DNA from 3 places in the Paenibacillus puldeungensis genome. Region 3 is predicted to be linked to each of the others. Evidence: riboswitches for the same ligand, from Rfam matches in the RefSeq annotation. Region 3 holds a riboswitch; each other region holds the start of a gene.
The links. Region 3 has a riboswitch for glycine ahead of gcvT (glycine cleavage system aminomethyltransferase GcvT). Riboswitches for the same ligand answer to the same signal wherever they lie in the genome.

Region 1: it holds a riboswitch for glycine, as region 3 does, so the genes downstream of both, ACFQ3W_RS08935 (amino acid permease) here and gcvT (glycine cleavage system aminomethyltransferase GcvT) in region 3, are expected to answer to the same signal.
Region 2: it holds a riboswitch for glycine, as region 3 does, so the genes downstream of both, sdaAB (L-serine ammonia-lyase, iron-sulfur-dependent subunit beta) here and gcvT (glycine cleavage system aminomethyltransferase GcvT) in region 3, are expected to answer to the same signal.

What each region holds. Positions count from the first base shown of each region.
Region 1 covers NZ_JBHTLM010000005.1:79,820-83,097, reverse strand. The annotation lists gene helD (RNA polymerase recycling motor HelD) at 1-803, shown strand, start outside; glycine riboswitch at 1,104-1,184, shown strand; gene ACFQ3W_RS08935 (amino acid permease) at 1,345-2,754, shown strand; gene ACFQ3W_RS08930 (TMEM175 family protein) at 2,862-3,278, shown strand, end outside.
Region 2 covers NZ_JBHTLM010000001.1:437,187-440,464, reverse strand. The annotation lists gene sdaAA (L-serine ammonia-lyase, iron-sulfur-dependent, subunit alpha) at 1-799, opposite strand, end outside; gene sdaAB (L-serine ammonia-lyase, iron-sulfur-dependent subunit beta) at 868-1,533, opposite strand; glycine riboswitch at 1,748-1,856, opposite strand; gene ACFQ3W_RS01855 (S8 family serine peptidase) at 2,403-3,278, shown strand, end outside.
Region 3 covers NZ_JBHTLM010000020.1:65,555-68,832, reverse strand. The annotation lists gene mtnB (methylthioribulose 1-phosphate dehydratase) at 1-506, shown strand, start outside; gene gcvH (glycine cleavage system protein GcvH) at 643-1,038, opposite strand; glycine riboswitch at 1,295-1,397, shown strand; glycine riboswitch at 1,401-1,508, shown strand; gene gcvT (glycine cleavage system aminomethyltransferase GcvT) at 1,637-2,764, shown strand; gene gcvPA (aminomethyl-transferring glycine dehydrogenase subunit GcvPA) at 2,779-3,278, shown strand, end outside.

The DNA of each region.
Region 1 (3,278 bases), on a different contig from region 3:
AGCTTGAACTATTTTATGAGGATGCGACACCTTTCTTGTATTTAAAAGAGCTCATCGAGGGCGTTCGGACGAATACGGAGGTGCGGCATATCTTCATCGATGAGGGTCAGGACTATTCGATGTTTCAATATGAATTTCTGAAAAAGCTGTTCCCTCGAGCGCGTATGACAGTACTCGGCGATTTCGGGCAGGCCATCTTCACGCAGGCTACGGAGCTATACGGGGCTGATTCGCCGCTCATCCGGCTTTACGGCGAGTCGGACACCAGACTGATTCGTCTTGTCCGCAGTTATCGATCGACCCGCGAGATCGTGGAGTTTACGAAGTCGCTCCTGCCAGGCGGCAAGGAGATCGTGCCCTTCGAAAGAAGCGGGAAGAAGCCGCTCCTCTCCAAGGCGGGCAGTGATGAGCAGCTGGTAGCGCGAATCGCAGAGGATCTCGCGGCTCTGCAAGCGGCAGGCTATGCCTCCATCGCCGTCATCACGAAAACGGCCGCCGAAAGCAGCGAAGCCTACGACCTCTTGATCGCACAGGGATGCCCTCCCTTGCGGCTTGTTACGAAACAGACGCCTACCTTCGAGAAGGGGACGCTGGTCATTCCCGCGTATCTCGCGAAGGGCGTTGAATTCGACGCCGTTCTGATCTATGATGCTTCTTCTCGGATGTATCATCGGGAAAGTGAGCGCAAACTCTTTTATACGGCATGCACGCGTGCGATGCATCGGCTGCTGCTATACGCAACAGGAGAATGGACGCGATTCATTGAGGTGTTGGATACGTCTTTGTATGAGGTAAGACAGTGAGTCATTAAGGCGCTGTGCTATAGGCAGACAACCAGTAGCAAATTATTGCGGGTTTGAAAGAGCGGCGGATTCCCTATATAACGCTCCGGGGAAGCCTGGAGGAACGTATGCACAAGGTAGACGAGGTGCTGGCAAGGGTTAGCCCATACCAGAATTACTTCGGCGAGCTTCGAGCTTAGTGGAATTAATTGTCGTTGACAAAACATTTAACTAGGATTAGTATTGAAAAAAATTGAAAGTTGATCACCAATCAAAACTTAATACTTAGCAGCTATGATCGCTATGGATCACACTATAGCAGGAGCAGCTTCTGGAGAGACCGCGGGAAAATCGCGGCGCCGAAGGGTTCACAATCTCAGGCAAAAGGACAGGAGGGTACTGAATAATTTATTTGCTATTCTGGCAATCGTTAGAATACCATTTATTATTTATTATTCTTTATGACCAGGAGATTGGAGCGCATCCAATCTCTTTTTTTATTGGCTTTTATTAAGTTCATTGTTTCACATGAAAAATTAAATGATTTAAGGGGGAGCTAGGCTTGGCACAACAAGAGTTAAAGAGGGAGTTAGAAAATCGGCATGTTCAGCTTATAGCGATTGGAGGTACCATTGGTACCGGACTATTTTTAGGATCAGGGAAAGCTATACAACAGGCAGGACCATCCATCATCTTCGCTTATTTAATTATAGGGATCGCCGTTTTTTTCGTGATGAGAGCGCTTGGAGAACTTCTGCTATCTAAAGCAGGTTATCAATCCTTTACAGATATTGCCGAAGACTATCTTGGACCGCGGGCCGCATTCGTAACCGGATGGACCTATTGGTTTTGCTGGATTATGACGGCGATGGCCGACGTTATTGCAGTGGGGGTTTACGTGCAGTATTGGTTTGATATCCCGCAGTGGGTACCCGCCATCGTCTGCTTAGTCGTCTTATTGGGACTCAATCTCTTAACCGTAAAGAATTTTGGGGAACTGGAATTCTGGTTTGCTTTAATTAAGGTAGTGACCATTCTTGCCTTGATCGCTATTGGGGTTGTTTTGCTGGTGATTGGATTCAAGACAGATGCCGGAGCGGTTACGCTTAAAAATATTTGGGGGCATGGCGGACTATTTCCTAACGGCATTTCAGGCTTCCTGCTTTCCTTCCAAATGGTTGTGTTTGCCTTTGTCGGTGTGGAGTTGGTCGGTGTATCGGCAGCGGAAACATCCAATCCGGAAAAAAATATCCCCTCGGCGATTAATAAAATTCCTTTAAGAATCCTATTCTTCTACGTGGGTGCAATTATCGCGCTGTTATGCATTAACCCATGGACCGGGCTGAGTGCATCAGAAAGTCCTTTTGTTAAAACGTTTAGTTTAGTCGGGATTCCAATTGCTGCGGGCATTATTAACTTTGTCGTATTAACCTCCGCCGCATCTGCTTGTAACAGCGGGATGTTTTCAACGAGCCGAATTCTCTATAATTTAGGAAAAAATGATCAGGCCCCATCCAGCTTTGCAAAGCTGAACAAAAATCATGTACCAAGTAATGCGTTATTGATCTCGACGATTGTTCTGTCCGTGGGAGCTCTGTTGAGTAAGCTTATTCCGGAGCAGGCTTTTGGGATCGTGACCACCATTAGCGCCATTTGTTTCATTTGGGTTTGGGGTATCGTTCTGGTTTGCCATTTACGGTATAAGAAAACAAAGCCGGAATTACATGCAACGTCTAAATTCAAAGCACCATTTACACCTTTCGTTAATTATGTTGTCCTGGCGTTGTTTGCTATCATTCTGATCATTATGCTTTTTGCGAAAGACACACGTCCTGCCCTATTGCTGACACCTCTATGGTTCATTCTATTATTTGCCTTGTATTCGGTGAATCGCAGAAAAAAGGAAGCAAGCAGCAAAGTACCCGTGCAGAAGCAACAATCAGTTGATGCCCCGCCCCCGGTTATTCATTAAATCAGATTGACGTTTACCTAAGAAACTTATGCTGTAGAAGAAGGGATTTCACAACTTACGTCGAAAGCTACACATTCCAAAATCCTTCCAAGAAAGGAATGAATGTGTTGAAGGCGAATCGTATGGAAGCGTTCAGCGATGGCGTTCTTGCCATTATCATTACCATTATGGTGCTGGAATTGAAAGTTCCAGAGGGCCATAGCTGGAGTTCGTTGGTTGGCCTGGTGCCCAAGTTCCTCAGCTATGCGGTCAGCTTTGTGTATGTTGGGATCTATTGGAATAACCATCATCATCTTCTTCACACGGTTCGTACCATAAATGGAAAACTGATGTGGATAAATTTGTTATTGCTATTCTCGCTATCTCTGATCCCATTTTCTACGGCTTGGATCGGAGAAAGCAACTTCTCCGCGACGCCTGCGGCGTTATACGGTATCGTGTTGTTGTTAGCGGCTGTTTCGTATATGCGGCTGCAGTACGAAATTCTAAAACAGCATTCCTCCGATTCAGACTTTGTGGTCGTC
Region 2 (3,278 bases), on a different contig from region 3:
GCCGGCTTGGCATGGCGGAGCCTACCTCAAGCATCACGTCGATGACCTCGTCGGACGGAATAGCACTCCGCACGCCGGCCAGCGCCATGTCGGCGGCAGCGAGCGCATTCACTGCCCCGAACCCGTTGCGTACGATGCAGGGAATTTCGACCAAGCCGCCAACCGGATCGCAGATAAGACCAAGCGTATTTTTGAGCGCCAGCCCAACCGCATGAACCGCTTGTTCCGGCGTTCCCTCGCGCAGCTCCACCATCGCTCCGGCAGCCATGCCGATCGCCGAGCCAACTTCCGCCTGGCAGCCGCCTTCTGCTCCGGAAATGAAGGAATTGTTGGCAATCACATAACCGATGGCTCCGGCGCAGAATAAGCCGTGAACCATATGCTCATCGTCCCAACCAAAGCGCTCTTGGGCGCTGACGAAAGCGCCCGGGATGATGCCGCAGGAGCCTGCGGTCGGCGTGGCGACGATCCGCCCCATCGAGGCGTTTACCTCAGATACCGACAGGGCGTACGCCATAGCCTGACAGGCGATATCGCCCACCGACGGCTCCGCGTTCCGGCGGTATTCCTCCACCTTTTTCGCATCGCCCCCTGTTAATCCGCTGGTCGACGTGATATTTTCGGTCAGGCCTTTGTGTACCGCCGTCTTCATGATTTGATAATATTCTGTCATCGCGGCCATGATCTCATTAATCGATTGACCCGTTTCCTCCGCTTGATCCTGCAGCATGATTTGCGAGATCGTCTTGGACTCCTTGTCGCACAAGTCGATTAGCTCTTGTAAATTGCGAAACCGCATCTGGATTCGCTCCTTTCATCAATGTCAAACCAAAAACTTAGCCGTATTTCTGTACCTTAACCTGTAAATCAGGTGAGATTAATCATGACAACCCGGCTTACATGAGCCAGCGAGCTGACCGCTCCAACTAACGACTCCGGAATGACCATGTCCGCCTCCACGACGGTCAACGCCTCCCCAGTTCTCCCTTTTCGATCGGTGATGATGTAACCTATATTGACATTCTCCCGACTAAAAAGTGCGGTAATCCCTGCCAGCACGCCCTGCCGGTCCGCGTGAGAAATGACGAGCGTCGGCAATTCTCCCGAACATTTTACCTCAAAGTCGTCAATACTTCGAATTACGATCGTTCCGCCACCGATGGACGCCCCCGTCACTTCTACCCGCTTTTCACCCGCAAATAGAGTGATCTTCACGGTGTTCGGATGCGCGCCAGCAACAACGCCTGTTGAAAAATGAACGTCTACCCCTAGCTCCTCTGCCATTTCCAAAGAATTGCGGATTCTTTCATCATCCGTTGCATAATCCAAAATCCCTCCAACGACAGCCAAATCGGTTCCATGCCCTTTATACGTCTCGGCAAACGAACCGTAAAAGCATATTTGCGCTTTAGTCGGCGTCTCTGCGAGCAACTGTCTGGCAAACCGTCCGATCCGCACCGCACCAGCGGTATGCGAGCTGGAAGGTCCAATCATCGCTGGTCCAATAATTGAAAACACATTTTTGAATCGCATCGTCATCTCTCCCGGTTGTTCATTACTAATATACGTTATGTGAATAAAATACCCTCAGCATACCTTACAGCCAAAGGTTCATCTAAACTGACACAAAAAAGGGACGAGAAAAGGCATGTTGCCCCTTTCTCTGTCCCCGTTACCTGAAAGTTTAATGTCCTGAATCTACCCGGACATGTACCTCTTGGGTGGCTAATCGCTCTCTCCAGAGTGGCGTCAGATCATGGTCCTTGTACCTGAGAGATTCATCTGTCGATTTGCAAAATCGACCCTTTGCTCCTTCGGTGCCACACCTGCCGTGCGGACTCTCCCACAATCCTCATTCGCATTTATCATTTTGATGATAATGTAAAATGAAATAGGTCAAATGTCAATATAGCTAACACCATATATTTATTAAACACACAAAATATTGGTCCTTATGGCCTATTTTTATGAGAATAAATGTATATTTTTCATAAATTGCTACTTGTTAATATAATTTTACAATATATACTGATTCTATAAACTCCATATTCTCCCTTATTTTATGATTTATAGAAAATAAGGTTCACTCCATGTAACCTTTTACTACATGTACCTCGATCGCCATCCGGTTGTTTTCAATGTTAAGTTGAATGCCATCTTGGATCCACTACCCAGTCCATTGCATGTTTATTCTAACTCCCTGCCACCATGTCAGTTCATCTCTTAACATAAATCTAAACTACACACTGTTTACTATACCCTTTAAAGGAGGTGGTTGCAAAAAGCATAACGCAAGGCTTTGTTCCCCTGAAAGGGCCCGGATTAAACGTTAAATGATTCGGGTTGTGTCACAAGAGGATGTATTCAAGGTAACATCAAACCCAGTAAAGGGAGTGGAAAAGTTGATTAATCTTAGTCGATTCCGCAAACGTTTCTCACTCGGTATGTCGATCCTCCTTGTGCTTACCTTCGCCCCCGCGACCTATGCCGACAACGCCGGTTCTTCAGGCAAAATCAGCCTAAAATCAAGTTCGCCTCAACTCGCCGGAGCCAAAATTGATCCCAAGCTAACGAAGCAGTTCAAGCAGGATGAGTATGTGACCTATCTCGTCAAAATGAAGGAACAAGCCAATACGGCTTCTGTAGCCAAAGCTTCGCTGCAAAAAGCTAAGCTAGAGAAAGTGACCCCGGCAGCCGCTAAGCTTAACGCTCGAACTTCTGTCATTAGCGCCTTGCGCGAGACGGCATCCAGTTCGCAATCTTCCTTGGATCAATACTTACAGCAGGCGAAAAAATCAGGGGATGTAAAAGAATACAAAAGCTACTTTATTGTAAATGCCATGGCGGTGACAAGCACGAAAGAGGTGCTTGACCAAATCGCACTGCTTCCTGAGGTAGAGAAAATTTTACCGAACGAAGAACGGTTTTTGCATAAGGTAGAAATCGATAAAAGCACAGCAAAATCGGGTACGGCAACCCGTGCGGCAGGCCCTGCCGTTGTAGCCCCTACCGCAGGCTCTGCGGCAAAACCTGCCGTAACTCCTTCGACCGGCTCCACTGCAGCCCCGGCGATCACGCCGAGTACTCCGCCGGCCGCTGACAAGTCCGGAGCGAAAGATGCTGCCGGCTCAGCCCCTGCTGTTACCAAACCAAACAGCATCGAGTGGAACATTGCCCAAATCAATGCCCCTGAGGTGTGGTCAAAAGGCATTGACGGAACGGGAATTGTGGTTGCCAATCTCGATACAGGCGTCGAATATACACATCCGGCTTTACGA
Region 3 (3,278 bases):
ATTTTGCGGTCAACTCTCGTGTGAAGGACAGATCGCCCATTTCGGCGGAAAGCTATCTGTTCGTAGATGCTGCAGGGAATCCTTGTGAAGCGACCGACCTGGAGCCTTGCTCTGAAACGCCTGTTCATGCGAAAATCTATCGAATGACCGGCTGCGGTGCGGTTTATCATGTCCATACGGTTTTTAATCATGTGCTTAGTGATTATTACAGTGACGAAGGCTATGTTGCAGTACAGGGTAACGAGCTAACCAGGGATTTCTGTACAGGTATTGTTGGGGAATCCGAGCAGTTACGTATTCCTATACTCCCTAATAGCGTGGACATATCATCGATCACTAAACAAATCCCCGGGGCACTAAACCTGGATGTCCCTTGCTTTTTGATGCGAAATCACGGTATTTACGTTTGGGGAAAAACAGCGTTGGAGACAAAACACCGACTTGAGGCTTTTGAGTTTATTTTCGAGGTGCTATACCGTTCTCTGCTGCTCCCTCCCAAACGTTAAGCCAAATAGTGAACAGGAAAACCGCTGAAGAGGGAATCTCTTCAGCGGTTTTTTACTATGTTTTGTCGTCTATAGCTTGGACTTAAATGTTATTGTGCTGCTATTTGAGAGAAACTAGTCTGCGCGTACCAACATATCATTTTTCGATAAACTCCGCATACCCCTTCGCATCCAGCAACTTGGCAAATGCGGCATTTGGGTCTTCCTTAAGCCGAATCCGAACCATCCAGCCACCGTCGTACGGCTCCTCATTCACAAGCTCGGGGGCCGACTCCAGTTTCCCGTTAATTTCGAGCACCGTTCCGCCGACCGGCGTAAACAAATCAGCCACCGTCTTGACCGACTCGATTGTCCCGATGCCATCCTCCGCTTCTACTTCCTGCCCCAGATCCGGCAACTCAACGAATACAATATCACCAAGCCGGTGTTGGGCTATGTCGGAAATGCCGATTTTTACCGTACCATCGCCTAAATCAAGCACCCATTCATGCTCCTCACTGTACCAAACATTCTCCCTAATAACGCTAGCCACGCCAGTCTCCTCCTCTTTTCGGGTGGTAATCCGAATTATTAAATACAGGTAGAATATGAAATGTCTGACTATAAGAGAACTTCCACGTTCAGATTATTCCAAATCTAGCTATCATGTCAATATTATTAACACTAATCCTAGATTCGGTATCATGTAAACGCTGCCTTTAATACATCTTAAAAATAATAAAAATTTTTATGATAACTTTATTGACATATTCACGGGATTTGGGTATTAATGGATGTGTAGTCAGCGGTTGAGGGCAGAGGGAGAGATTACGGAGCACCGCACTGTAACGCCGAAGGAGCAAGCCGCACACCCGCGGTGAATCTCTCAGGCAAAAGGACTTCTGCCGGACGCATCTCTGGAGAGAATTCGCAATCCCGCGAATCACCCAAGGGGAAACCTGTGTTTTTCACACCTTATGCCGAGCACCTATACAGGGTAACTCTCAGGTACCAAGGACAGAGCCCGAGAAAATCCGCATGTTTTAAACATGCACGATATTTTCTTTGGCCTGTTTTTTTATGCTCAAATTTAGCTGGTAAACAAAGAAAATTCAAAACGGCCCATTAGCGGCTACACTTGAGGTGATCCAATGTCTGACCACAATCTGCAAAAAACGCCGCTCTATCCCCTCTACCATCAATACGAGGGTGTTCGCTGCATCGATTTCGGCGGCTGGGAGCTGCCGGTACAGTTCAGCGGTATTCAGAAAGAGCACGAAGCCACCCGCGAGCGAGCCGCGCTGTTTGACGTATCGCATATGGGCGAATTTTACTGCACCGGTCCGGAGGCGAAGAGCTTTTTGCAGCGAATGACGACCAATGACGTAACGTTGCTTGAACCTGGAAAAGCTCAGTATACACTGCTTTGTTACCCGAATGGCGGCGTCGTTGACGACCTGCTAGTCTATAAGCTGGCCGAAGCCGAGTTCATGCTTGTCGTCAATGCCTCCAACATCGACAAGGATTGGGCGTGGCTGCAGCAGCACCTTCCCGAATCGGGCGTAGAGCTGCGTAATGCCTCTGATGATACTGCCTTACTCGCTTTGCAAGGGCCGCACGCTGCAGCCATTCTATCGAACGTGTGCAATGCCGATCTGACAGGCTTAAAGCCCTTCCGTTTCCTGCCTCAAGCCAATGTTGGAGGCATTTCGCTTCTCCTCTCCCGAACCGGTTACACCGGGGAAGACGGGTTCGAAATGTACTTGAACGCGGTGGATGCCCCGGCGCTTTGGGATGTACTGATGAAGGCCGGAGAAAGCTTCGAACTCGTTCCCGCAGGCCTTGGCGCAAGAGATACGCTGCGCTTTGAGGCCGCGCTTCCCTTGTACGGCCAAGAACTATCCCAGAGTATTACTCCGCTGGAGGCGGGTCTAGATCGATTTGTGAAGTGGATTAAGGGTGATTTTGTGGGACGTACGGCCCTTTGGGAGATGCATGAACAAGGCTTGCCCCGCAAAATGGTGGGGCTTGAAATGCTTGACCGCGGTATTCCCCGCACCCATTACCCTGTTATTGCCGGGGAGACACAAATTACTATTGGTGAAATAACAACTGGTACACAGTCCCCTACGCTTAAAAAAAGTTTGGGCATGGCGCTGATCGATAGCTCCTTTGCAGAGATGGGTACGGAGCTGGAGGTTGAAATCCGTGGCAAACGACTCAAAGCCAAGGTTGTGCCGCTGCCATTCTATCGTCGAAACTCATCCGCCAAGCGGTGAAAGGAGCCAATATTATGTTGAAGCACCGTTATCTACCTCTGACCGAACAGGATCGCGAGGAAATGCTGGCTGTAATTGGCGTGGATTCCGTGGATGCGCTGTTTAAGGACATACCGGATGATCTGCGCTACCAAGGAACACTCCCGGTGTCTCCGCAGCTTGACGAATACGCACTAACTCGGCATATGTCCATACTGGCCGCACGGAATGCCGATACGGACCGTTATGTCAGCTTTTTGGGCGCAGGCATTTATGACCATCATATTCCTTCCGTTATAGGGCATGTCACCTCCAGATCGGAATTTTATACGGCCTATACTCCCTACCAGCCGGAAATCAGCCAAGGCGAGCTTCAGGCAATCTTCGAATTTCAGTCGTACATTTGTGAGCTGACAGGGCTAAAAGTAGCCAATGCCAGCATGTATGACGGGGCAACGGCGATCGCCGAGGCAGGATCGCTTGCAGCATCCGCGACCCGGCGCAAGAAGCTGGTCGTCTCCCGAACCGTTCACCC